Regions from separate parts of the Pseudarthrobacter adonitolis genome, predicted to be linked through region 2. Evidence: predicted binding sites of a transcription regulator. Region 2 holds the regulator's gene; the other holds the start of a gene.

Region 1 (10,288 bases), on a different contig from region 2:
CGCCCTCGCCGACGGCACCCTGCACATCAGCCCCGTCATCACCCACGAACACCCCCTCAGTCAAGGACTGGCGGCCTTCGAAACAGCCAGGAACTCCGCAGAATCAGGAAAAGTACTCCTCAACTTCCAGCCTGAGTAACGCGATTGCGGACGGGCTGGTTCTGGGCTGGTTCTGGGCGGCGCGGTCAGTTCCGGCGGACCGGAATGAACACCCGGGGCTGGTCCGTCCAGGTTCCGGACAGCCGGGAGGTGGTGCGGCGCATGATCTGTTCGGACGCGTCCCGGGCCGTGGCGGCGTCCCCGGCGGCGACCGCCTCGGCCAGGTCAACGTGCCACTGGAGCGCCCCCTCATGGGGATGGTCCGGCATCAGTCCGTGGACCGTGCGCCCCGTCAGGGTCTCCGCCACCTGCCCCATCAGGTTGGCGAACATTTCGTTGCCCGACCCGGAGAGCAGGACGGAGTGAAAGGCGATGTCCAGCTCCAGGAACTTCTGCGCATCCCCGTTGTGGCCGGCGTCGCGCAGGGCATGGGCAATGTCCACTAGTTCCCGCCGCAGCTGTGCCGGTGCATTGTTCGCTGCCAGCTCTGCAGCGGCGGGCTCGACGGCGGAGCGCAGTTCGATCAATGACCGCAGCTGGGCGCCGCGGGCGTCGCTGGACAGCCGCCAGCGAATGACCTGGGAATCGAAGGGGTTCCAGCGGCTCGGCGGCAGCACGCGGATACCCACCCGCTTGGTGGTTTCCACAAGGCCCAGGGACTGGAGAACCCGCACGGCCTCGCGGACCACGGAGCGCGAAACCTTCAGTTCTTCCTCAAGGTGCTCGGCCAGCATGATGTGTCCGGAGGGCAGCTCGCCCGTGATGATCCGGCTGCCAAGGTTCTCAATGGCACGGTGGTGCAGGCTGGTCGACATGGACTCAAGCCTAAACTGGGATTGACTGGCCCCGTTCCACAAAATGGGCACCGCTTCCCTCACATCGGTTGAATATATATGCTTTATTAGGATCCATCGGTTCGTGACAGCGTGCTTCGCAGCGAACGCGGAGCCATCTGCACATCCATTGCACAACGAATTGGAGTTTTTTGATGTCTGCACACATCGGTGTCACCGGCCTCGCGGTGATGGGCGCCAACCTGGCCCGCAACCTGGCCCGCAACGGCTTCACCGTTGCCCTGCACAACAGGTCCGTCGAAAAGACTGACGCGCTGCTCGCAAAGCACGGCACGGACGGCGACTTCGTCCGCACCGAAACGCTGCAGGAGCTTGTTGACTCCCTGGAGAAGCCCCGCCGTGTCCTGATCATGGTCAAGGCCGGCAAGCCGGTTGACTCGGTCATCGAGCAACTTGAACCCCTGCTGGAAGCCGGCGACATCATCATCGACGCCGGAAACTCGCACTACGAGGACACCCGCCGCCGCGAAGCCGCGCTGGCGAAAAAGGACCTGCACTTCGTCGGCATCGGCGTCTCCGGCGGTGAGGAAGGTGCCCTGAACGGCCCGTCCATCATGCCCGGTGGTTCCAAGGAGTCCTACGACGCCCTCGGCCCGCTGCTCGAAAAGATCGCCGCGCACGTCGACGGCAAGCCCTGCTGCGCGTGGATCGGCACCGACGGCGCCGGCCACTTCGTCAAGATGGTGCACAACGGCATCGAATACGCCGACATGCAGGTCATCGGTGAAGCCTTTGACCTGCTCCGCTCCGGCGCCGGCATCGAGCCCGCCGACCAGGCCAAGATCTTCGAAGAGTGGAACAAGGGCGAGCTCGCATCTTTCCTGATCGAAATCTCCGCCGAGGTCCTGGGTCACGTTGATACCCGTACCGGCAAGCCGTTTGTGGACGTTGTGGTGGATGCCGCAGGCCAGAAGGGCACCGGACGCTGGACGGTCATCTCCGCGCTGGAGCTTGGTTCCCCGACGTCGGGCATCGCCGAGTCCGTCTTCGCCCGGGCCCTGTCTTCGCAGGCCGAGCAGCGCAAGATCGCCCAGGAACTCCTCGCCGGTGAGGAAATCGCCGTCGACGTTCCGGACACCTTTGTTGAGGACGTCCGCCAGGCGCTCTACGCCTCCAAGCTAGTTTCCTACGCCCAAGGCCTGGACATGCTGACATCCGCAGCCAAGGAATACGGCTGGGACCTCAAGCTGGACGAGATCGCTTCGCTGTGGCGCGGCGGCTGCATCATCCGTGCAGAACTGCTCAAGGAAATCACCAAGGCCTACGCCGCCGAAGACAAGCCGGCCAACCTGCTGTTCGCCCCGGCATTCACCAAGGCCATCGCCGATGTCCTGCCGGCATGGCGCCGCGTGGTCTCCACCGCCGTCCAGCTCGGCATCCCCGTGCCGGTCTTCTCCTCTTCACTGGCCTACTACGACGGCCTGCGCCGCAAGCGCCTGCCGGCCGCAGTGATCCAGGGCCAGCGTGACCTCTTTGGCGCGCACACCTACGGCCGCGTCGACGCAGAGGGCACGTTCCACACCCTATGGGGCGAGGACAAGACCGAAATCGAAGCAGTGGACACGCACTAATCACCACGCTCTGAATGCATCAAGCTGCACACGCTGCGGCCGGCACTTCCCGGATATTCTGGGAGTTGCCGGCCGTTGGCGTTTCCGGCAGTTGTGGTGTCCATCCAAGGAGTCAGAATGCCCAAGCCAGTCGCATTAGTTACGGGAGCTTCCACGGGTATCGGCTTCGAGGCGGCGAAGAAGCTCAGCAGCCACGGCTTCATCGTCTATGCCGGCGCCCGCCGGGTGGACAGGATGGAGCCGCTGAAAGCGCTTGGCATCCAGGTCCTGGCACTGGACGTGACGGACGACGATTCGATGCGTGCCGCCGTCGGCCGTGTCCTGGAAGAGCGCGGGCGGATAGACGTCCTGGTCAACAACGCCGGCTACGGGTCCTACGGGGCGCTGGAACAGGTGGACCTGGACGAAGGCCGGCGCCAATTCGAGGTGAACGTCTTTGGCCTTGCCAGGATGACCCAGCTGGTCCTGCCGGCCATGCGGAGTGCGGGGCGGGGCAGGATCATCAACATCTCGTCCATCGGCGGAAAATTCTACGAGCCCCTCGGTGCCTGGTACCACGCCACGAAGTTCGCCGTTGAGGGCATGAGCGATGCACTGCGGCTAGAACTCAAGCCGCACGGCATCGAAGTCGCCATCATTGAACCGGCAAGTACGCTGAGCGAATGGGGCCGGATTTCCGCTGACGGGCTCCTGGCCAGCAGCGGCGAGGGGCCGTACGCTGCCCAGGCAAGGCACATGGCGGATGTCCTGGCGTCCACGGACAGGCCTGAAACGTCAACGCAACCGGCGGTGATTGCGGCGGCTGTCCTGCACGCGGCTAAGGCCGCGCGTCCCCGGACCCGGTACCCGGTGGGCAGGGGCGCGGCGGCCATTCTGGGCCTTCGGCGCGTCCTGCCTGACCGGCTCTATGATGCGGTGGTCATGGCAGTCCTGAAGCGTGTTGCCGGGTAGAGGCTGCAGCGAAAGGTCAGATCCGGTATTCGATGTCGTACTCGGCCGGATCCACTGCGGGCTTGGTTTCGCGCTGGGCATCGCGGTGGCGCCACTTGGCGGGCACTCCGGTAACAATCGATTCCGGCGGCGCGTCCTTGACCACCACGGCGTTCGCGCCCACGGCGCTGTCCCGGCCGATGGTGATGGGTCCCAGGATCTTGGCTCCGGCACCGATGGTGACCCGGTCCTCAATGGTGGGGTGGCGCTTGACCTTAGCAAGGGAGCGGCCGCCTAGCGTGACGCCGTGATAGATCATCACGTCTTCGCCGATTTCGGCGGTCTCGCCGATGACTACACCCATGCCGTGGTCGATGAAGAAGCGCCGGCCGACCGTGGCGCCGGGATGGATCTCGATTCCGGTCAGGAAGCGGCCAAGCTGCGACACCAGCCGCGCCGGGAACCGCAGCCCCGGGGTTTGCCACATACGGTGCGTCAGCCGGTGGATCCAGATGGCGTGCAGCCCCGAATAGGCGAAAAAGTTCTCAAAAGAGCCTCGCGCCGCCGGGTCGTGTGACCGGGCGGCGTCGAGGTCTTCCTTCAGTCTTGCGAAAAAGCCCACAAAGTTCTTTCTACAGGAAACGGGGCGACAACGGGCTGATCAGCCGCGGATGTCGTCATAGAGCACGGTGGAGATGTAACGCTCGCCGAAGTCGCAGACAACCGCGACGATCAGCTTGCCGGCATTCTCCGGGCGCTTGGCAAGTTCCAGGGCGCCCCAGACGATGGCGCCGGAGGAGATGCCGCCGAGGATGCCTTCCTTGACGCCGAGTTCACGGGCGACACGGACCGAATCCTCCAGGGTGGCGTCCAGGACTTCGTCGTAGACGTTGGTGTCCAGGATTTCCGGGATGAAGTTTGCACCAATGCCCTGGATCTTGTGCGGCCCGGGAGCGCCGCCGTTCAGGATGGCGGAGTCCTTCGGTTCGATGGCAACAATCTGGACCTCAGGATTGCGCTCCTTCAGGACCTGCCCGACGCCGGTGACAGTTCCGCCAGTGCCGATGCCGGCGACGAAGATGTCCACCTTGCCGTCGGTGTCGGACCAGATTTCCTCGGCGGTGGTGGTGCGGTGGATCTCAGGGTTGGCCTCGTTGGCGAACTGCTGGGCCCAGATGGAGTTCTCCGTGTTGGCCACGATTTCCTGGGCCTTTTCCACAGCGCCGCGCATGCCCTCGGAACCCGGGGTCAGGACAATCTCGGCACCGAACGCCCGCAGCATGACGCGGCGCTCGGTGGACATGGTCTCGGGCATGGTCAGGATGACCTTGTAACCGCGGGCCGCGCCCACCATGGCAAGCGCGATGCCGGTGTTGCCGGATGTGCCTTCAACGATGGTGCCGCCGGGCTTGAGGGCGCCGGACTTCTCGGCGGCGTCAACGATGGCCACGCCGATGCGGTCCTTGACGCTGTTGGCCGGGTTGTAGAACTCAAGCTTGACGGCCACAGTGGCGCCCAGGCCTTCGGTGAGCCGGTTCAGGCGGACCAGCGGAGTGCCGCCGACCAACTGCGTTACATCGTCATAGATCCGTGCCATGTAGATATGCCTATCTCTCAAGTGTGAATGCTGAGGTCAGCCTAACGATGGCTGAGCAGCCGCTGCTAAGCATTAAGCCATGCAGAGTAATATTTCCTGGCCTTGGCGAGCTTGGGATTGATGATCACCTGGCAGTAACCCTGCTCGGGATACTTGGCGTAGTAGGCCTGATGGAGGTCCTCGGCCACATGGAACCGTGGCAGCCGGCTGACCTCGGTCACGATCGGGTGCGACCACAGCGCCTGGTTCCGTTCGATGGCTTCCTCGAAAAGGATCTTCTCTTCGGTGGTTTCATAGAACATGGACGAGCGGTATTGCGTGCCTACGTCGTAGCCCTGGCGGTTGAGCGTGGTGGGATCGTGTAGCGCGAAGAACATGTCCAGGATGACCTCGGCCGGGATGACGGACTCGTCGAATGTGACCGCCACGACCTCAGCGTGGCCCGTGGTCCCGCCGCAGACGGAGTAGTAGTCCGGCTGGGGATCATGGCCGCCCGTGTACCCGGAAATCACCGATGTGACGCCCTTGGTTATTTGGTAGACAGCGTCCAGGCACCAGAAGCAGCCCCCGCCAAGCACAAAAGTTTTCATGACCTCTTCAATGGTTGAGCGCGCCGGATGATTCCCTGACCACCCTACGAGACTTTGAAACATGCGGGGCAAACGGCCCGATGGGGTAAAACTGAGAGTATGGAACCTGCAGACATCGGCGTCACAGATGCGGACAAGCACGACGACGGCACGCTTACGGGGGCGGACGCTGCAGTGGCTGGTCCGGTCGCTCCCACGCTGGGCCAGGTGCTGCTGGCGGTAGAGGAACTCTGGCCCGAGTCACTGGCCGAAAACTGGGACGAAGTAGGGCTCGTGGCCGGCCACCCGTCAGCGCCCGTTACTCGGGTGATGTTCGCCGTGGATCCCACGCTTACTGTGATCGAGGAAGCCGTGGAATGGGGTGCTGAGCTCCTGATTACCCACCACCCGTTGCTCCTCAAGGGCGTCACGTCAGTGGCGGCCACCACGGCCAAAGGACAGGCCATTCACCGGCTCATCGAGTCTGGAACCGCACTGCTGACCGTCCACACCAACGGTGATTCCGCCGTCGGGGGCGTTTCCGACGTCCTGGCTGATGCGTTGGGACTCGAAGGCGTTGTCCCGCTGACAGTTGCCGCGAACGGGCTGCCCGAGGAAGGCATCGGACGCGTGGGTGATCTGGCTGACGTGATGAGCCTGGGCGATTTCGCTGCCCGGGTGTTCAGCATCCTGCCGTCGGTGGCCGGGGGAGTCCGTGTGTCAGGTGATAAGGATGGGCTGGTGCGGCGCATTGCGGTGTGCGGCGGCGCGGGTGATTCCCTGTTCAACGAGGTGCGGGCCAACAACGCCGATGTCTATGTCACCGCCGACCTCCGGCACCATCCGGCGTCCGAAGCCCGCGAGGCGGCAGTGAACGGCCGGCCGTACCTGATTGACGTTTCGCACTTCGCCAGCGAATGGCTGTGGCTGCCGGCCGCGGCGTCGGCACTGGGCAATGTGCTCGCCGACCAGGGCCACGACGTCGAGATCCAGGTAAGTACCACCAACAGCGATCCGTGGGACTTCATTCTGACTCCGGGCTAAGCCTGGCGTGCGAGGGGCCCCGGGTGAGCGTAGCGAGGCTGGGGAGCACGCTAGGCGCTAGAGTCTATACAGCGCCGATACGGTGCCCGGCTTCGGCCGGATTGGATTTAGCGGAGGTAAATAGTGGCCAAGGCAGCACCGGCGGAACAGTTGAAGTTGCTCGAACTGCAGGGGCTGGACGCAAAGCTCAAGTCCCTGTCCAACCGCCGCCGCGCCCTGGAAACCGATCCCCGGATCGAGGACCTGCAATCCGCCCTGTCCGTCGCGAACGGTGAACTCGGCTCCGCCAAGATGGCCGTCCACGACGCCGAAGCCGAGCTGAAGCGCGCCGAGGCCGACGTCGAACAGGTCGCCTCCCGCATCGAACGCGACGAAGCCCGGCTCAACAGCGGAACGGGGCTGTCAAAGGACCTCGTGGCGCTGCAGAAGGACATTGCATCGCTGAACAAGCGCCGTTCGGACCTTGAAGACGTTGAGCTCGAAATCCTGGAACGCCTTGATTCGCTGCGCGAGCGGCAGGCTGCCCAGCAGCTCATCGTGGATAACGTCCAGGGCTCGTTCGGCGGCATCCGCGCCGAACTCGATGAAGCCCTGGCCGAAGTAGGCGCTGACGCGACCGTTGTCCGCGGCAAGCGTGCTGAATTCGCTGAAGGACTCGACGCCGGGATGCTGGCGGTCTACGAAAAGACGCTGGCAAAGCGGGGAGTGGGCGCCGCCCGGTTGTTCCACGGCACCTCTGAAGCCTCCGGAATGAAGCTGAGCCCCGGAGACCTGGCCGAGATCAAGGCCGCCGCCGAAGACGACATTGTGTTCTGCCCGGATTCAGGTGCCATCCTGGTGCGCTCGGCCGAGTGGAACACGCCCTCCCCAGCTAACTAGCAGCCCATGTAGGTCGCAGCAGATCTCGTTATGAGCGCCCATAACGACATCTGCTGATACCTAGTTGGGCAGGATGACGTTCAGGGCATGCGGCTTCCGCGCTGAACCATCAACCAGCTCCGCGTCCCATTTTTCGCGCGTGGCCTTCAGCAGCTGCACCGGGGTCTGCGGGGCGTTGCCGCGGCGGGCCAGCAGGTGCCGAGCCAGCTCGCCGCGGGTGTGCTTAGCGAAGTGGCTGACCACCTTGCGCACCCCGTTCACCTCGGTGAACACGTTGACGGAGACGGTGTTCACCGGCGGCGGTGCCCATGCTGCGGCATACGTACTGGAGCGGCAGTCCACGAGCAGATGTCCGGACACCGACTCCGCAAGGGCCTCCGAAAGCTGCGGCTTCCAGAACGAGGCGAGGCGGCCGACGTCGGGCAGTGCCGTTCCCATCGACAGCCGGTAGGCGGGCACACGGTCGGCGAAGCGGATGGCACCCCACAATGCCGAGATGACCAGCACTGAGTCGTCGGCCTTCCGGCGCTGCGCCGGCGTCAGGGTTTTGTAGCCGAGGGCGTCGTACAGAACGCCGGAATAGATCTGGTGCGCCGGGGCAGCCGGTTCGGCATGGAGGCGGGTATTGCGTTCGACGTCGTCCTGCAGCGATGCGCCGACGCCCAGCAGTGCGAGGGCATCCTCATGTGCGCTGACAGTCCCCAGCGCCTCCAGGACCTTGGCCCGGTAGGTGTTGAGTTCGGGAAAGGTCAGTGACGGCCAGTCGACGGCGGACCCGTGGACTGCGGGGGTCTTGCCTTCGGAGGGGGGAAGCAGGATCAGCACCGTACGATCCTACCGGCGGCGGCGGCGGTGCCCCTTCCGGCGGTAGACTGGGCTGCGGATGGGTTGGCTAGGCGGCCGCGCGTCACGCAAGTGGCTCGAGGAACGTCCGGGCTCCGCAGGGCAGGGTGGTGGGTAACGCCCACTCGGGGTAACCCGCAGGCCAGTGCCACAGAGAACAGACCGCCTGCGTTTTCCGGTGACGGAGGGCAGCAGGTAAGGGTGAAACGGTGGTGTAAGAGACCACCAGCTTCCCGGGTGACCGGGAAGGCTAGGTAAACCCCACCCGGAGCAAGGCCAGACAGGACACGTTTGAGGGCTGCCCGCCCGAGTGTCCGGGTAGGCCGCTGGAGGGCGTCGGCAACGGCGTCCGTAGATGGATGGCCGCTACTCCCGCGCTGGTAACGGCACGGGAGCACAGAACCCGGCGTATCGGTCAACCCATCCAACCACCATCAGCCCGGTACGGACCTGCCCCGCATGTGAGTGATTTCACGCTGGGGGCGGCGGTCCGCGGGTCTGCTCCAGCCTAGAATGGAGAGCGAACGTAGAAGTTCTGCCGCCGGGTCTGCGTTCGCAGCCGGTGGCTTTCTTTACGCTTCTCCACGGCACCCGGGATTGGAACGCATCCTGCCGGTGCCAGAGCCCCTGGACAACATCAGGTGGCCGCCAACCGTGTACGACGACGTATGCGGCTGAACCGAGGAAGGTAGTTCTGTGAGCCATACGTCAGATTCTTGTCTTGATACCTGGATGGGCCGGGAGGCTCTCGCTGAGGCCATGATTCCGGTGATTGGCCGGCTGTACCGCGAAAACAACGTGGTGACCAGCATTCACGGCCGCAGCCTGATCAACAAGTCCACCATGAACATCCTCAAGGCGCACCGTTTCGCCCGCCGCATGAGCAACACCGAACTCCTGCTCGAAGAGACCGCACCGCTGCTTAACATCCTGGCTCAGCTGGAGCTTGGTGCGGCGGCCATCGATGTCGCCCGCCTGGCGGAGAAGTTCAAGGCAGAAGGCGGCGGCGCCACCCTGGAAGAGTTCCTCCGCGCCGAGCTTGCCGAGGTAGTGGGCAAGCGTGGGGGCGATGACCGCACCAGCACCGATGTTGTGCTGTACGGCTTTGGCCGGATCGGCCGGCTCCTGGCCCGCCTCCTGATCGAAAAGGCAGGCGGCGGCCACGGCCTGCGCCTGCGCGCCATCGTGGTGCGCCGCGGCTCCGACAACGACCTCACCAAGCGCGCCAGCCTCCTGCGCCGCGACTCGGTCCACGGCTCCTTCGAAGGCACCATCCGTGTGGACGAGGACGCCAACACCATCACGGCGAACGGCGTCCAGGTCCAGGTCATCTACTCTGACAACCCCGCCACGATCGACTACACCGCCTACGGCATCCACAACGCCCTGGTGGTGGACAACACGGGCCGGTGGCGCGACGCCGAGGGCCTGTCGCAGCACCTGCAGAGCAAGGGCGTTTCCCGAGTTCTCCTCACCGCACCGGGCAAGGGCGAACTCAAAAACATTGTGCATGGCATCAACCACGGCACCATCGAGGACACGGACCAGATCGTGTCCGCAGCCTCCTGCACCACCAACGCCATCACCCCGATCCTGAAGGCCATCAACGACAAGTTCGGTGTGATCCACGGCCACGTGGAGACCGTCCACTCCTTCACCAACGACCAGAACCTGATCGACAACTTCCACAAGGGCGACCGCCGCGGCCGCTCCGCCGCACTGAACATGGTGATCACCGAAACCGGCGCCGCCAAGGCCGTGGCGAAGGCGCTGCCCGAGCTGCTGGGCAAGCTCACCGGCAGCTCCATCCGCGTCCCCACCCCTGACGTCTCCCTGGCCATCCTGAACCTCAGCCTGGAAAACGGAACCACCAGGGACGAGGTCAACAACTACCTCCGTCAG
Region 2 (10,288 bases):
TAGGACAGGTTTTCCAGGCTTAGTGCCGAGGGGACCAGCCGCATAAAACCAAGTTTGTCGGCACCGCCGGCAGCCACCGTCTTTTGCCGGTGGGACTGGACCAGCTGCAGGGCGGACATGGCAAACGTGAGGGTGAAGAGCGCGGAGGAGAGCACCGCGATGGAGACATGGATGATCAGCCAGTAGCTCTGCAGCGCCGGAACCAGGTGGCCCACGGGGGTCCAGTAGGCCACCGAGGCGGCCACCAGCATGATGATGGCCAGGCCCACCACAAACGTGCCGAGGAACCGCAGGTCACGGCGGATCAGTACCAGCAGGAACACGGCCACGGCCACAAAAGCGCCCGTGGTCAGGAACTCGTACATGTTGCCCCACGGCACCCGGCCCGCACCCAGGGCGCGCGTGATGACGCCGGCGGCATGGATCAGCACGCCGAGAACGGTGAGGGCAACAGCAACGCGCGCCGGAACGCGCCGTTCCGCGGCGTAGCGCATATCGGCGTCGGCGGTCTGCCCTGCCCCGGAAGCGTCGCCGCCCCGCTTGGCAACGGACGACGACGGCCGTTCGGCCCGTCCCACCGGTCCGGCCAGGTGCGAGTCCACCCTGTCCGCTGCGACCCTGTCCACAGCCGCGGCTGAGCCAGCAGAAGCGCCGGCCATCGCGGGCACCTTGGTCCCGGCAGCCTCGGCCGCTTTCAGGTCAACGGCGCGCAGCACCCTGCTGCTCTTCGCGAGGTCCCAGGCGAAGGCGATGAAGGCCACGGTGTACGTACCGGCGGCGAGCAGCATAAACAGCTCGCTGTACTGGCCCATGGTTTCGTTGATGGCGAACGGCATTACTGGTCCTTTTTCGGCCCGGTGGGGCCAGCTGGGGTGGTGACAGAGTCTGCGCCATTATCGCCCTGGCGGCTGGGAGTTTGCTGGGTGACGCTGGAATCGGAATCCTCAGCAGATTCTCCGGAATCGGAATCCGCAAGCTGCCACTCTTCGGACAGCAGCTTCCTGATGACAGCCGCCTCTGCGGCGAGCCGGTGATCCTCGCCACGGGCAAGCAGGCCATACTCCACCATGGTCCGGCCGTCCTCGTGGGTTCCGGTCCGCACCCAGACGCGGCGCCGGTTCACATAGAGCGAGACGATCAGGCCGCCCACGGCCAGCAACGCGAAAGTAAGGGCGTAAAGCTGGCCCGGGTTGTGATGGATGTCCACACCCACGTACCGCTTCACGCTGTCAAAGCTGATACTGCCCTTGCCGTCCGGAAGGGTATAGGTGCCACCCGGAGCCAGGGTGATGCCGCCGGCATCCAGGTTGCGGGCGTTCAGCGGCGTGAGGTCACCGACATCGAGCTCAAAGACGTTCTGCGGCGAGCCGGTGTCCAGGCCAAGGTCCCCGAAGTATGAGTTCAGGGTCAGCTGCGGGTTGAACAGGTCCGGATCGCCGCTGAAGGACACGCCCTCGTCCGTGATAAACGCCGTGGGCAGGAAGAACCCCACGAAGCCCAGCTGTTCGGGCCGTGCGTCAGGGACCTTGATTACCAGGGACGAGTAGTAGTTGTCACCCTGAAGCTTGGCCACCACGGGACCCTGCATGGCCACGTTGCCGGCGCCGTCGCGGATGGTCACCACGGGCGCGTAGCCGTTGCCGGTGAGGTAGATGCTGGTGCCGCCCAGGTTCACGGGCTCGTTGACCTTCAGGATTTCCTGCTTGGCGGGCGAGTCCGGGGTTTCCCGGGTGGTGACTTCGGCGTTGAAGTCGATCGGCTGACCGATCTTGCCCGGGGATTCGCGGTCGAACGTGACGTCGAATTTGTCCAGCTGGATGGAGTACGGCTGCAGCTGGCTGGATTGGAAGTTGGTACCGGGCGTGAACTGGTCGTAGCCCACAAGGGTGTTCACAAAGGTGTCACCCTCCACCAGGATGCGCTGGCCGCTGTAGCCGAACAGGCCGCCGACGGCCACGGAAACCAGCACGCCGATCAGCGAGGTGTGGAACACCAGGTTCCCCACCTCCTTGGCAAAGCCGCGCTCGGCTCCCAAAGACGGCCGCGCGCCGTCGTCGTCCCTCACCTCAACGCGATAGCCGCGCTTCTTCAGCACCCGTGCGGCGCTGCGGATGGCGTCCGACGCCGGGAGGCCGGCGTCGGCGGTAAGCACCAGTGTGCCGTACTCGGGGAGGCGGGAGAGACGTTTGGGGGTCCGCGGCGGCTGGGAGCGCATGGCCTTGTAATGGGCGATGGCGCGCGGGACCACGCATCCGATCAGCGAGATGAACAGCAGGATGTAGATGGCCGAGAACCAGGCCGAGGAGTAGACGTCGTAGAGCTGCAGGGTGTCCAGCAGCTTCCCGTAGTCCTGGTTGTCCTTGATGTACTGCGTCACGATGGACGGGTTCGCCGGGCGCTGCGGGAACAGCGAGCCGGGCACGGCGGCAACGGCCAGGAGCAGCAGCAGGAACAGCGCCGTGCGCATGCTGGTCAGCTGGGTCCAGGCCCAACGCAGCATCTCCACCGGCCCCAGGACAGGCAGCGCCGCCTCAGTTTTGGCGGTGGCAACGGGTGCCGAGGACTTTTTCTTAGCTTTCACGCGCTCGCTCATCAGATCGGCAACTTCACATCGGTTTGAAACCAGTACTGCAGCTCGGTGACCCAGGCGCCCCAGACGCCGCTGGCCATCAGCAGGCCCAGCACCACCAGGATCCCGCCGCCGGTTCGCTGGATGGCCAGGCGGTGCTTGCGGAAGAAGGACATCACGCCCATGCCGCGTCGCACCGCCAGGGCGATCAGCAGGAACGGGATGCCCAGGCCCAGGCTGTAGACGAATGCCAGGAAGGCACCCTTAGCGGCGGAGGAACCGCCGGACAGGCTCAGGAGCTGGACAGCGGAATAGGTGGGGCCGATGCACGGGGCCCAGCCCAGGCCGAACGTGAGGCCCAGCAACGGCGCGCCCCACAGGCCGGCCGGTGGCTTGGCGTGGATCTTCGCATCACGCTGCAGCCAGCCGAAACCGCCCATAAACACCACGCCCATAAGAATCACCAGGACACCCAGCAGTTGGGTGATCCAGGCATTCTGTGAGCCGGTGATCAGGGTGCCCAGCTGCCCAAAGGCACCGCCCAGCAGGACAAAAATCACGGAGAACCCCAGCACAAAAAGCCCAATGCCCGCGAACATCCGGCCGCGCTTCTGCTTCTGCAGGTCCACGCCGCTCAGGCCGGTGACGTAGCCCAGGTAGCCGGGCACGAGGGGAAGCACGCATGGCGACAGGAAGGACACCAGGCCGGCGAGCAGCGCCACCGGGATGGCAAGCAGGAGCGAGCCGTTCAGGATTGTTTCGGCGAAGGGGCTGTTCACGGTCCGGGGCCGCAGCTACTCTGCCACGGCGGCGGTGATGAGGGCTTTGAGGGTGCCCTTCTGGATTTCGCCCAGCACGCGCGAGGCGACGCGGCCCTGCTTGTCCAGGACCAGCGTTGTGGGGACCGCTCCCGGCGGGACGAGACCGGAGACGGCCAGGAGCACGCCGCCGTTCTTGTCGTCGAAGCTGGGGTAGGTCAGGTTGAAGGTCTTGTCGAAGGCCTCTGCGGTGCCTTTTTCGTCGCGGAGGTTGACACCGAAGAACTGCACACCCTGGTCCTTGAAGTCTTGGTGCAGCTCTTCCAGGATGGGTGCTTCCACCCGGCAAGGTGCGCAGGCGGCGAACCAGAAGTTCAGGACCGTGACTTTGCCCTGGAAGTCCGCTGGGGCTACCTGGGTGCCGTTGAACAAAGTGCCGTTAATGGCGACGGCGGCCTTGCGGTCCGCCGCGGTGAACTCAGTCACCGAGCCGTCTCCGGCAACGTAGTTCTTGTTGTCGCCGGCTCTTGCCTGCTTGGCGAGGGCGTCCTCCTGCGCGCAGGCGGACAGGCCCAGGGTCAGGGCGGTCAGGGCGGCGCCGCCGGCAGCGAGTACGGCACGGCGGGATGCTGTGCCTGAGATAGCAGGGGATGTTGTGCGGGGGTCAGTCATGTCAGGCTCCGGGGGTGCTGGCGGCACCAGGGAGGAGTGCGGCAGCGGGCTCGCTGTACTCAACGCGCTGGAGCGAGCCGTCGTCGTCGAACACCAGGGAGGTGATGGACGTCAGCGTGCACTCGCGTTTGCGCGGGTCATGCCACAGGGGCTTGTTCTCCGCACTGAGTCGGGTGGCCCAGATGGGGAGCTGGTGGCTGACCATGATGGCTTCCGGGCCGTCGGCACCGTAGTCCCCGGCGGCCAGCTCGATGGCTCGGAGCCGGGCGTCCTCAACAGCTGACCTGACGCGCGCGGCCTGCGCCTTGTACGGTTCGCCCCAGGACGGCCGGAACGGGTTGATCAGGTGGGGCCAGTGTTTGGGCTTCCCGAGCTCAGCCTTGGTGACCTTCATGCCCTGGAAGTAGTTTTCTGCTTCGATGATGCGGCCGTCCGTGTGGATTTCCAGACCAAGCGCCTCAGCCGTGGGAGCCGCCGTTTCCTGCGCCCTGACCAGCGGCGACGCCGCGAGGTAGACGATCCTGGCTCCGCGTGCGGCGCGCTCGGCGAAGTGGTCGGCGAGCATCTGCGCCATTTCCCGGCCCAGCTCGGAGAGGTGGAATTCAGGCAGCCTGCCGTACAGAACGCGGTCAGGGTTGTGGACCTCGCCGTGGCGGAGCAGATGGACTGTGGATTGGGGCATGTTTACCAGTTTCTCAAAGATGGCGTGCTATCCGAAATCTTCTACATCCAGTAGAACTCAAACTTTCGGAAAAATGTTCCGGAACGGGGAACAAAACATGCAAATGCATGTTTATACTGGATGCAGCGGATAGTTGAGGATTCAATAAATGAAGCGTCAAGCTACCCGGAAGTACCACCCGACAAACCCAAGGAGAAACACCATGACTCTTCCCGCAGACGTCACCACCGGAGCCTGGACCCTCGACAACTCGCACAGCGAGATCGCCTTCACCGTTCGGCACGCCGGCATCAGCAAGGTCCGTGGCCAGTTCAAGGATGCCGTGGCAACGCTGGACCTCGCCGACAACGTGGCCGATTCCAAGATCAGCGCCACCATCCAGACCGCCAGCTTCGACTCCGGCGATGTCAACCGTGACGGCCATGTCCGGGGCGAAGACTTCTTCGACGTCGAGACCTTCCCGGAAATCTCCTTCGTCTCCAACGGCCTCGTGGCCAAGGGCAACAGCTACGAGCTGACCGGGGACCTCACCATCAAGGGCGTCACCCGCCCCGTTTCCCTCGAGACCGAGTTCAACGGCGTGGCCGTGGATCCGTTCGGCATGACCCGCGCCGGCGTCTCCGCTGAAACCACCATCAGCCGCAAGGACTTCGGCCTGACCTGGAACGCTGTGCTGGAAGCCGGCGGCGTGCTGGTCAGCGACAAGGTTGCCATCAACCTGGAGCTCGCGTTCATCGCACCCGCAGCATAATTTTTTCTTCCTGAGGCACCCCGGCCGCCATGTTTCCCCGGAATCTGGCGGCCGGGGTGCTTTGTTTTATCCCCTAGATACGGGCGGACCCGCGGTCTACAGTGAGACCCATGAGCAACAGTGAAGTACCGCAGCCCCAGCAGCCCCAGCCGCCTGCCATTCCTCCTGCCGCCGGCCCCGTTCCTCCCGCCGGCTACCAGCCGCCTCCGGGTAACCCGCAGCCGGGCCAGGCTTACCCGCAGCCAGGCCAGCCGGGCGGCTTCCAATTTGCGATGCCCACCGACGGCCCCCACAACTTCACCGACGTGATGCCCAAGGGCGGGTTCTCCGGCATGTTCAGCGTGACCGGGCTGCCCACAGAGCTCAAGGTCTCGTACTGGATCTGGCTCATCGGCGGCATGCTGGGTGTACTGGGCGGCCTCTTCGGAATGCTTGCCACCTTGGCATTGTTCGCCGTGGCACCCGCATTGGCTGCGGTGGTCCTCGTTTTGGTGCTGGTGGCGCTGGCCTTGGCCGCGGCCCAGATAGTCCTGGTGCTGAAAATGAAAGAGGGCAAGGAGTGGGCCCGCCTTGCGCTCACCATCGTGGCCGGCGTTTCGCTGGTGCTCGCAGTTCTCGGCGGCAGCGTGGGTGGTGACAGTGGCGGGGGCATCGGCAACAACTGGCTGGGCTTCCTCATCAGCGCCGCGGCAACCGTCCTGATGTGGCTGCCGAACTCGCAGGCCTGGTTTAACGCCGTCAAGGGCCGCGCGTAGACGCGTCGCCCCCGGCTGGCCGGGCCTTTACAGGCATTTACGGCCGCGAATAGACAGCCGCGCGTGCACGGTGTCCCCTGGAAACAGGGTCTTGAACGATCCGGGCTGAGTTCTGCGGGAATACCTCTCCGGAATGATCCCCCGCGGCACGCGCCGGGGGTACGGTGGGAAGTAAGCCGTACTGGGGGCAGGCCAGTTGGACTGCACCCAGCAGCCGAACTGACATCCGACCTGCAAAGGACCCTCATGAGCACGCCTGTCCCGCCTCCCGTCCCGAACGAGCCCGAACCCGGCAACCAGCCGCCAGCGCCCCGATACGGCGAGAACAGCCCGCAGTTCGGGCAGCCAACGCCACCGGCGCCACAGTATGGGCAGAACGCCCCGCAGTATGGCCAGCAGACTCCCCCGGCGCCTCAGTACGGGCAGAACGCCCCGCAGTTTGGGCAGAACAACCCGCCGCAGTTCGGCCAGCCCACACCTCCGCCCTATGGCCAGCAGCCGTACGGACAGTCCCCCTACGCCCAGTTTCCCTCTGAGCAGCCGCAGGCCACGGGATCCAACGGGGTTCCCCAGTTGGTCAATATCTCGTTCTGGCTGCTGATTGCCTCGGGTGTGGTATTTGTGATCAGCCTGCTCATGGGCATCGGCATGCTGGACGACCCGGCGATGCGCAATGCCTTCGAAGAGGCCATGCGCAGCGGCGGCGCTACTGGTACGGAATTCGCGTTCGACGACTTCAAGGGTGTCCTCGCCGGATCGCTCGTAGTCCTGGCGATCATCGGTGCTGGCTTGTACGCACTGGTGGCGTTCTTCGTCCGCAAGGGCAAGAACTGGGCCCGGATCCTGGGCACCGTTTTCGCGGCGCTGTCCGTTGTCAGCCTCTTTGGCGTACCGAGCTTCGGAACCCTGGGAACGCTCGCGGGGATCGCGGCCATCGTGCTGCTCTACCTGCCGGCGGCGGCACCCTACTTCCGCAAGCAGCAGGCGTTCGGCAGCCCGTACGGCGCCCCGGGCACCACGCCTGGCAACCCCTACGGCCAGTAGTACCAACGAGTCGAGTCCACACCCTAACGGGCGTGGACCCCACCATCCGCCGAAGAACTAGGCGGTCGGGTCCGGGGTCTGCGCCCGTTGGGCGTGGTAGGCGAGGATCTGCAGTTCGGTGGCCATGTCCACCTTGCGGAGGTTGACGCCCTCGGGGACCTGCAGCATAACGGGGGCGAAGCTCAGGATGCTGTGGACGCCGGCCGCCACCACGCGGTTGCACACGGCCTGCGCCACGGCGGCCGGAAGCGCCAGGACCACCATGTTGGCGCCCGTCCGCTGCAGCACCGCCTCCATGTCCGCGGCGTCGCTGACCCGCAGCCAGCCCACCTCATTGCCCACCACCATCTGGTCGGCGTCGAAAATTGCCACCACGTCAAAGCCGCGGGACTCGAAGCCGCCGTAGCGGGCCAGGGCTTTGCCCAGGTTACCCGCGCCAACAATGGCGACCTTCCAGTCATGGGTCAGCCCCAGGGCCGCGGAGATGTGGCGGCTCAGGTACTGCACTTCGTAGCCCACGCCGCGCGTGCCGTAGGAACCCACGTAGGAGAGGTCCTTGCGCAGAGTTGACGAGCTCACGCCCGAAGCTTCCGCCAGGGATTCCGAGGATACCCGTTCGACGCTGTCGGACAGCAGCGCGTTAAGGGCGCGCAGGTAGATGGTCAACCGGGCCACTGCCGCGGGCGGTATCTGCTTGGCGGCCTCTGTGCCGTGGCCAGGCGGTGTCCCGTGGTTATTCTCTGCACCTTGGACAGCCTGGGGAGATGAATCCAGCGAAGTCACTATCCCCTCCATCCCATCGCGTCGTGACTCCACTCTAGAGCCCCGCCGCTGGTGCCAACAAAGCCGGTGTCATTTTGCGAGGCCGCTTTCCTATTGGGCCATGGCGCGTTGGAGGACGCGCTCCAGCCGGGCTTCGTCGATCTTCCAGAAATCGCGCTGGATTCCATCCACCAGGACCACGGGGATTTCCTCCGCGTACCGCTCACGCAGTTCCGGCAGTTCGTCCACCAGCTGTTCCGTCCACCCAAGTCCCAGCAAGGCAGTAACGCGTCCGACGGCGTCGCGCGCCGCTGCGCACAGGTGACAGTCTGCTTTGGTGATGAGGACTACCTCGGGTTTTGCCATGCATTAACCGTAACGCCCTTCGGGGCAGTGGGCAGGGCCGACGGCGGGGCACGCGGAGGGGCGGGCACTGGCACTGGCACTGGCACTGAAATCTTGGTCACCGAGTATTGACTAGACTCGTGGACATGCCCGAGGAGAAGTACGTCGCTGTGGTGACCCAGCCGGATGCGTTGATGCAGACCGGCGAAGCCGCCTTCTTCGACGTCGACAACACCCTGATGAGGGGCGCCAGCCTTTTCCATGTTGCCCGCAAGATGTACCAACGCGGCGCCTTTACCATGACGCAGGCTGCGGGGTTCGCGTGGAAGCAGTTCAAATTTGTGGCGCGCGGCGAGAACATGGACGACGTCCACGCTGTCCGCGATTCCGCCCTCACCCTCGCTGCGGGCATCACAGTGGAAGATGTCAAGGCCTTGGGTGAAGAGGTCTACGACGAAATGATCGCGTCCAGGATCTGGCCCGGCGCCAAGGCACTGGCGCAGCAGCACCTCCGCGTGGGCCGGCGGGTCTGGCTGGTCACCGCAACCCCCATTGAGGTCGCCGCGGTCATTTCCACCAGGCTGGGCCTGACCGGAGCCTTGGGCACGGTAGGCGAGGTTGCCGACGGCTTATACACCGGACGCCTGGTGGGTGACATCCTGCACGGTGCAGCCAAGGCTGTGGCTGTCCGGGAACTGGCCGACGCCGAAGGCCTGGACCTCAAACGGTGCTGGGCCTACAGCGATTCCTACAATGACATCCCGCTGCTGACAGTGGTGGGGCACCCGGTGGCCATCAACCCCGATTCCAGGCTCCGCCGCCACGCGCGGGACAACAACTGGCCGGTCTACGATTTCCGTTCCGGCCGCCGCGCCGCCACCCTGGGGCTCAAGGCAGCAACGGCCGGCGGCGCCGTGTACGGTCTCTGGCGCGGATACTCCCGGATGCGCGGCACCCGCATCTAGGTAGCAGTACATGTCCCTTATGGGGGCCCCTAGCGTCACCTGAGGCGACCTAGTTGGGCTGGACGTTACCGCTTAGACGCAAAAAATGCCCGCTGCCGGAGAGGCAGCGGGCATTTCACGCTTGTCGAAGTATCTCTACTTCTTATTACGCCGCTGGTGACGGGTCTTACGAAGCAACTTGCGGTGCTTCTTCTTGGCCATACGCTTGCGACGCTTCTTAATAACTGAACCCACGAAAGTTCCTCACAAACTAGATGCAGTACCTGTCTGATGGAACTGGTCCGTGGACAGAGCTACAGACTGAAACAACTGACAGATTCTTACAATGACGTAAAACGTTCCTTAACAGGGTACCGCTTCTTGGCGATGCCCACTGACCGCAGGTAATGCTCAGGCGGTTTCGGTGCGCCCGTCCACCACAGCACCCTTGAGGTACTGCTCGACGGCGTTCTCCGGCACACGGTAAGACCGACCGAAACGCACCGCGGGCATTTCGCCGGAATGAACCAGCCGATAAACGGTCATTTTGGAGACGCGCATGACCTCGGCCACTTCGGCCACGGTCAGGAACTTCGCGTTCGAGAAGTTCTGTTCTGCGGACATTTCCCTATTCCTTTGCTGACGGATGACGACAGTAACCCCAGCTGTGTTTCATATGCGGTGTGCCGATGCTGAGCCATCCACCAACCATGTGTTAGATACTCTAGAGGTTCATGGGGCTGTAGTGAAAGTCATCCGGGCAATCACTAAGCGGTGCGGCGCTTCCGGGCGGACGCCGCGAGCTGATCGAGGACCGAAACGGATACGTCCCAATCCATGCACGCGTCCGTGACACTCTGGCCGTAGACCAGTTCCGCGCGGCCCGCCGCGTGCTCGGTGACGTCCAGGTTCTGGGCACCGCCCACCAGGAAGCTCTCCAGCATGACACCCGCGATGGCTTGGGCCGCCTCGCCGCCGTCCTCCAGCTGCGAGCCGATTTCCAGTG

What was found. The regulator Rex, encoded in region 2, represses fermentation and respiration genes when NADH is low (regulators of the CRP and FNR family bind a similar motif). The targets are predictions, from matches to a motif close to CTTGTGAANNNNTTCACAAG.
Region 1: a site for Rex is predicted at 8,845-8,864, ahead of ACZYZ4_RS04730 (glyceraldehyde-3-phosphate dehydrogenase). Genes of this name have one in related genera too.

What each region holds. Positions count from the first base shown of each region.
Region 1 is NZ_JBVAYW010000003.1:4,076-14,363, reverse strand. Features, by position in the region: gene ACZYZ4_RS04785 (SDR family NAD(P)-dependent oxidoreductase) at 1-135, shown strand, start outside; gene ACZYZ4_RS04780 (FadR/GntR family transcriptional regulator) at 186-914, opposite strand; gene gnd (NADP-dependent phosphogluconate dehydrogenase) at 1,088-2,524, shown strand; gene ACZYZ4_RS04770 (oxidoreductase) at 2,642-3,475, shown strand; gene epsC (serine O-acetyltransferase EpsC) at 3,492-4,076, opposite strand; gene cysK (cysteine synthase A) at 4,116-5,051, opposite strand; gene msrA (peptide-methionine (S)-S-oxide reductase MsrA) at 5,117-5,641, opposite strand; gene ACZYZ4_RS04750 (Nif3-like dinuclear metal center hexameric protein) at 5,741-6,664, shown strand; gene ACZYZ4_RS04745 (zinc ribbon domain-containing protein) at 6,788-7,543, shown strand; gene ACZYZ4_RS04740 (YaaA family protein) at 7,604-8,368, opposite strand; RNA gene rnpB (RNase P RNA component class A) at 8,428-8,813, shown strand; gene ACZYZ4_RS04730 (glyceraldehyde-3-phosphate dehydrogenase) at 9,083-10,288, shown strand, end outside.
Region 2 is NZ_JBVAYW010000018.1:57,362-67,649, forward strand. Features, by position in the region: gene ccsB (c-type cytochrome biogenesis protein CcsB) at 1-836, opposite strand, end outside; gene resB (cytochrome c biogenesis protein ResB) at 836-2,593, opposite strand; gene ACZYZ4_RS15610 (cytochrome c biogenesis CcdA family protein) at 2,593-3,348, opposite strand; gene ACZYZ4_RS15615 (TlpA family protein disulfide reductase) at 3,364-3,999, opposite strand; gene ACZYZ4_RS15620 (histidine phosphatase family protein) at 4,001-4,681, opposite strand; gene ACZYZ4_RS15625 (YceI family protein) at 4,884-5,432, shown strand; gene ACZYZ4_RS15630 (hypothetical protein) at 5,543-6,187, shown strand; gene ACZYZ4_RS15635 (AI-2E family transporter) at 6,434-7,231, shown strand; gene ACZYZ4_RS15640 (redox-sensing transcriptional repressor Rex) at 7,289-8,014, opposite strand; gene ACZYZ4_RS15645 (glutaredoxin family protein) at 8,105-8,359, opposite strand; gene ACZYZ4_RS15650 (HAD family hydrolase) at 8,485-9,303, shown strand; gene ACZYZ4_RS15655 (30S ribosomal protein bS22) at 9,439-9,537, opposite strand; gene ACZYZ4_RS15660 (helix-turn-helix domain-containing protein) at 9,694-9,906, opposite strand; gene ACZYZ4_RS15665 (3-deoxy-7-phosphoheptulonate synthase) at 10,050-10,288, opposite strand, start outside.